Regions from separate parts of the Pseudoalteromonas sp. NEC-BIFX-2020_015 genome, predicted to be linked through region 2. Evidence: predicted binding sites of a transcription regulator. Region 2 holds the regulator's gene; the other holds the start of a gene.

Region 1 (3,428 bases), on a different contig from region 2:
TTTCTTCCGCCGCTGAAATTGGCGCATAAATAAGTGCAGTTGAAACAACACCTGCGCTAAACGCATGCTTTACGGCAAGCGATATTTTATTCTTTAACATTGTAATCTCCCAAGTATTTATAATGATTATACCAAATACTGCAACGTTCCTTTTAGGGGACATTAATTTAGCCACTACAATATATAGTAACTAAATCAGGTATTACAAATTTTTTACTAAAATTTAAAGAGTGTTGCTTTTGTGTTTGTTCGTTTGGTGGGGGGTTATTCGTAGTAATTTGTTTTTTAACAATGGCTTAAGTGAAAACGACTCAAGAGAGTCGTTTTTATTATTATTTAAAACTTACCGTGTTAACAGTTTGTTTCTTCAGCATTTACACCTTCTTTTACTTTTTCACAGGCGTCTTCGACTTTGTTTTGTACATCGGTTACAGCTTCATCTATGCGCTCACCTGCTTCTTCTGCGTGATTGTCTTCACAACCCATAATAAAAAAACTAGCGAAAAGGGCGATAACGGCTGTTTTTACTGTTGTAGATTTCATAATGTAATTCCTTGTAAATAAATATAGTGGTAATACTGTTGCGTTACTTTGTCTCAGCTACTTGGGCACGTTGCCACGTAGTGCGCCTGATACAAGAGAGATAACTAACAATACTAAAAAGATAAAAAATATAATCTTAGCAATTCCTGCTGCGGCACCTGCGATGCCACCAAAACCTAACACTGCAGCAATAAGTGCAATAACTAAAAATGTAATTGTCCAGCGTAACATTGTTTTCTCCTTGGTTAATTTGTACATATTAGATAATGCCATTTACATGCCAATATTAAAGTCCTTTAAAATCAATCGCTTGATTATTCATTCGTTATAGGGATCAGTTTCATAGGAAATATTTACACGCTTTATGTGTAACTTGTTCTTAAGTAAAAAAAGGAATGTAAAATCACCATGCTATTGGTAAGACCAATTAATTTAAGTGGTTTTTAGAAAAGAAATATTATCAAATATAGAGACTGCATAAATAGGGATGGAGCTTTGCATTCTATAGCTTATAAGTTTTGGCTATATTCGCTATTTTTATCATCTATATCTTGAAAAATAATAGCGATTTGTCGGGTGTTAAATTTAATGTGGGTATGTTAGCTTTATATTAATTGGTTTTACCAATTTACAAAGTGTTGGAAGTGGTTAATTACTTTGATATGATTGTTGCATAGTTATTTATATAAAGTGGTTTTTTACCTGCTTTTGTTGCTTTGTTAACTATCAGGTATTGAATATATAAAGGGGCAGAGTATGAATATAGGTGAGTTACTAGCGACAGCAGCAAATTTGATGGCAACAGGCATGGTGGGCGTTTTTGTTTTTCTTTCATTGTTGATTTCAGCAATTGTATTAATGTCTAAGGTGGCGAGTCGTTTTGAGCAACCTATAGATGTACCAGCTCGTGCGCCATCAATCAAAGCGCAAGGTGTGCCAGATGCACACATTGCCGCAATTAGTGCTGCCATCGCTCAGTACAAAAATAAACAAAAATTATAAGGGGTGACTTATGGCTAAATTAAAACTAACAGAACTGGTACTTCGTGATGCTCATCAATCATTATTAGCAACGCGTATGCGTTTAGATGACATGTTACCTATTGCTGAAAAACTTGATGATGCAGGTTATTGGTCGATCGAATCATGGGGCGGTGCAACATTTGATTCGTGTATTCGCTATTTAGGAGAAGATCCATGGGAGCGTATTCGCGCCCTTAAAAAAGCAATGCCGAATACAAAGCAACAAATGCTGTTACGTGGTCAAAATCTTTTAGGTTACCGTCATTATGCTGATGATGTGGTAGAAAAATTTGTTGAGCGTGCACATAAAAATGGTGTAGATGTCTTTCGTATTTTTGATGCAATGAATGACGTGCGTAATTTAGAAACGGCAATCAAAGCCGCAATCAAAGTTGGTGCCCATGCACAAGGTACAATTTCATACACAGTAAGCCCAGTCCATACACTGGAGATGTGGCTAACACTTGCAAAACAGCTTGAAGATCTTGGTTGTCATTCAATTTGTATCAAAGATATGGCAGGTTTACTTAACCCATATGATGCTGAAAAGTTGATTAAAGGTTTAAAAGAAACGGTTTCTATACCAATTGCAATGCAATGTCATGCAACAACAGGTTTAAGTACAGCAACCTATCAAAAAGCGATTGATGCTGGCATCGATATGCTTGATACCGCTATTTCCTCAATGAGTATGACTTATGGACACAGTGCAACAGAGACCATTGTTTCTATAGTTGAAGGAACTGAGCGCGATACTGAACTTGATTTGAATCAGCTCGAAGAGATTGCCGCTTACTTCCGTGATGTACGTAAAAAGTATGCTGCATTTGAAGGCAGTTTAAAAGGTGTTGATGGTCGTATATTATTAGCGCAAGTGCCTGGCGGCATGTTAACTAACATGGAAAATCAACTTAAAGAGCAAGGCGCAGCAGATAAACTTGATCAAGTGTTGCTTGAAATACCACGCGTTCGTGAAGATTTAGGCTTCTTGCCTTTAGTGACACCTACCTCGCAAATTGTAGGCACACAAGCTGTTTTAAATGTACTGACGGGTGAGCGTTATAAAACAATCACTAAAGAAACGGCAGGTGTATTAAAAGGTGAGTACGGAGCAACACCAGCGCCAATGAATAAAGAGCTGCAAGAGCGCGTGCTTGATGGTGCAGACGTTATTACTTGTCGTCCTGCTGATTTATTAAAACCAGAACTTGAGACGCTGCAAGCTGAGTTATTAAAAGAAGCACAAGAGCAAGGTTTAATACTTGCTGATGAGCAAATAGACGACGTGCTAACGTATGCATTATTTCCACAAATTGGTTTGAAATTCATTAAAAACCGTAACAACCCTGATGCATTCGAAGCAATACCTGCGGCCCCAACGGCTCAATCAGAAAAACCAACTAAAACGAATAATAAAACAGTCACTGCTGAGCAGTACAGCGTAAAAGTTGATGGTAAAGTTTATGATGTAGTTGTTGCTCAAGGCGGTGAACTAAAAGAAGTTACTTTAAAAGACAGTGAGTTAATTCCCCAGTCTGCCTCAGTCGCATCAGGGGAGACATTGAATGCACCTCTTGCCGGTAATATCTTTAAAATTAAAGTTAAAGCAGGGCAAACGGTTAACGAAGGTGATGTAGTAATGATCATGGAAGCCATGAAAATGGAAACAGAGATCCGCGCTACACATGCAGGTACAATTGCTCAGATCCTAGTTTCTGAAGGTGACTCGGTTGTCACGGGTGATGCCATGATTTCATTAGCCTAGGAGTAAAGTAGGATGGAAGCATTATTGAATCTCTGGCATGCCACAGGTATTGCGAACTTTACATTTCCGGCATTGATTATGATTGCGGTGGGGTGCT
Region 2 (3,428 bases):
AACGATTTGATTTCGAGCACAAAAAAGCCTGCAATTGCAGGCTTTTTTATTACCGCCAACAGCTGGCGATATAAGCAAGGTTAAGCGTTGATGAAATCAACACCTTCTTGGATGTCTTTTTTCAGCGTATCAAGCATATCGTTTTTAGCTTGTAGCTCAAACGCGCTTAGTTCGCCGTAAGAAAGAATCTCTTCTACGCCATTTTTACCTAAACGTACTGGATGAGCGAAGTATTCTGCATCGCCACTTTCAACTGCAACGTATGCATAATCTACAACGTCTTCACCTTGTAGGCCTTTAACTAAAGACATACAAAAACGTGCTGCAGCAGCACCCATTGATAATGTAGCAGAACCACCGCCAGCTTTAGCATTTACTACTTCAGTACCTGCATTTTGGATACGTGGAGTAAGCGCTGCAACTTCTTCATCAGTAAAGCTAACACCTTCAACTTGAGATAAAAGAGGAAGAATAGTTGTGCCTGAGTGACCACCAATTACTGGTACTTTCACAGTTGCAACATCAACACCTTTAAGCTCAGCTACGAACGCTTCAGAACGGATCACATCTAAAGTAGTGATACCGAAAACACGCTTAGCATCGTAAGTACCTGCTTTTTTGAAAACTTCAGCAACAATTGGCACAGTGCCATTTACTGGGTTTGTAATAATACCCACAAGTGCAGTAGGACAATTAGCAACAATGCCTTCTGCTAATGTTTTGATGATACCCGCATTTACGTTGAATAAATCAGCACGGTCCATACCAGGCTTACGTGGCATACCCGCAGGGATAAGCACGATATCACAACCCGTTAACGCTTGGTCAAGTGCGTCAGCACCAAAACCAGCTACTTTAACATCTGTTGGGATGTGAGAAAGGTCAACAGCAACACCAGGAACAACTGGAGCAACATCATAAAGTGATAATTCAGAACCAGCTGGTAAACCTGTTTTTAATAATAAAGACAACGCTTGGCCGATACCGCCTGCAGCACCTAATACAGCAACTTTCATTGGAATTCTCCGTAATTTGAGATAGGGAAATATTTGTGGCTCTAAAGATAATGAAATTAATGCCTAAAGACAAATTTATCCTGCTTATTTTGCATATAATTTCGACCATAGTTGTAAACTTTCTTGTTTACAAAGCGCATACGACAAACAACTACTGCATAAATATTCATTTTTGTGTAGAATTTAGCTCATCAAATAACAAGAGCAGAACAGCAACATGCAACCACATGATAAACAAGAAGCACTGGTAAAAGCCTTTAAATCACTTTTAAAAGAGGAGAATTTTGGTTCTCAAGGCGAAATCGTAGACGCTCTAAAAGAGCAAGGTTTTGATAATATCAGCCAGAGTAAAGTATCGCGCATGTTGAGTAAATTTGGCGCCGTACGCACGCGTAATGCAAAACAAGAGATGGTATATTGCCTACCCGCTGAAATGGGTGTACCTACAGCAAAAAGCCCATTGCGCCAATTAGTGATTGATATTATGCATAATGAAATGATGATCATTATTCGCACCAGCCCAGGTGCTGCACAATTAATTGCTCGCTTACTCGATTCATTAGGTAAAGCAGATGGTGTTTTGGGTACAATTGCCGGAGACGACACTATTTTTATCGCCCCAGCTAAAATTTCAGAAATTGATGTAACCCTTGAGCGTGTTCGTCTTTTATTTGATACGGTTTAAAGCTGCTTTAAAAAGTTAATTGACGGGGCAAAGAATGCCGACCCCATATCAGCTTGTGTAAAATCAAGCCAATGGTCATAGCATTCGCCCTGCCCTAAGCGGCTACGTAACACCTGCTCAAACACCGAGCCAAATGCGCCGCAGCTTATTGCTAATACACCTTGCTCATTTACATCACCGTAAGGCATGCTTTGATTGAGAAGCAACGCTTGACCTTGCTCGTCTTTAAGTTCAGTTCGTACTGCATGACTGGTTTCTAACGGTGGTATGATCAGCGTGTTATCTAATCGCGTACGCCCCATTATTTGCTCTTGTTCATGTAATGATAGATGCTGCCATACACTCAAATCATGCTTATAACGCTGCACATGGATATAACTACCTTGATCTTCAAAGTGCCCCGGCCTGCTAACTAAAGCCGTGATTCGCTTTTGACGACCATGGGGGGTATCCCCCCCGAGTATAAAACCATTAAAGTCGCGGCCATCTAAAAAGCGAAAATTACGTACTTGCTCAACAAGCTCAACATCAGGGGCAAACAATTTAAGTATTTGTAATGCGAACAAATGGTTTACGTCTTCTCTATCTGAACGAATTTGTACAAATAAATCGAACGGCTGTGCCCCCATAACATGATCATTATGCGTAATATTAGGAAAGCTTTGTAGTTGGCTTGGAATGAACTCAGGTAAAACATGTGGCCAATACTGCGCGCCTACAGCCACAAGGCTTGAGAGCATAGATTCTGAAAATTGATCAGCGAACTCGTCTTGAATCACACTGACTCGCTTTAATTTTTTACGCAATGACTCGTCATGACCATCAAATACATTAAAAAATAAATGCAAACCGTGTAGGTTTGCCTCAGCACAAATCCCCGATTGCGCTTGCGCCATGGTATTTCCTTAACTCAAAGTCTCATACACGGCGCTTTTGCTTTAAAATAAAAAGTCACTACTCTAATTAGCGAAAAAGTTTACCGTGTGCGGTTTTATTTTTATTGTAACCTGATCATTCTCTTTAAATGACTGGTCTAATTGAGCTGCAACTTCTATTTCTTGCTGTGCAATCATCACTTTATAAACATAATGGGAGCCAATAAAGCGACTATTGATAATAGTTACTGTATTAATACCCTCCTCACCTATTGAAACCGCGGTTAATAAAAGGTGATGTGGGCGAATATATAGCTGACCTAGTTGAGCCTGAGAACCTCGTGCAGCAAATGATTCAACACGCCCGTATGCAGTATTATATTCAGTTGCCGTTAATGCTTCTGCGTCCAAGTATATGCCTTGACCTAGAAACTCTGCAACCACCTTTGAACTCGGAGAGCTAAAAAGTTGCTCAGCGGTGCCCTGTTGAGCAATTTTTCCGCGATGCATCACCGCCAAAGTGTCAGAGAATGCAAATGCTTCCTCTTTTGAGTGTGTAACAAATACTGCAGACACGCGCTGCGCTTTAATAATACGACGGATATCAGCAATTAATTCAAATCGTACTTGGGTATCAATATTTGAAAATGGTTCATCTAATAATAATAAACTAGGTTTATAAGCGAGTGCCCTCGCAATCGCGACTCGCTGCTGCTGGCCGCCAGACAATTGGTGTGGAAAACGTTTAGCACAACCGATTAAATGTACCAATTCAAGCATTTCATCAACACGTTGCTGCTTTTGCGCTTTTGGCATTTTGGCTAACCCAAATGCAATATTATCGGCCACTGT

The links. The regulator ArgR, encoded in region 2, controls arginine synthesis, uptake and breakdown. The targets are predictions, from matches to a motif close to ANTGAATANNTATTCANT.
Region 1: a site for ArgR is predicted at 1,212-1,229, ahead of HH219_RS14510 (OadG family transporter subunit). Genes of this name have one in related genera too.

What each region holds. Positions count from the first base shown of each region.
Region 1 is NZ_JABCJL010000019.1:69,495-72,922, forward strand. Features, by position in the region: gene HH219_RS14495 (TonB-dependent receptor) at 1-100, opposite strand, end outside; gene HH219_RS14500 (hypothetical protein) at 352-543, opposite strand; gene HH219_RS14505 (DUF1328 family protein) at 601-774, opposite strand; gene HH219_RS14510 (OadG family transporter subunit) at 1,300-1,545, shown strand; gene oadA (sodium-extruding oxaloacetate decarboxylase subunit alpha) at 1,556-3,331, shown strand; gene HH219_RS14520 (sodium ion-translocating decarboxylase subunit beta) at 3,344-3,428, shown strand, end outside.
Region 2 is NZ_JABCJL010000004.1:3,954-7,381, reverse strand. Features, by position in the region: gene mdh (malate dehydrogenase) at 81-1,016, opposite strand; gene argR (transcriptional regulator ArgR) at 1,234-1,701, shown strand; gene HH219_RS04105 (Dyp-type peroxidase) at 1,698-2,597, opposite strand; gene HH219_RS04100 (ABC transporter ATP-binding protein) at 2,661-3,428, opposite strand, start outside.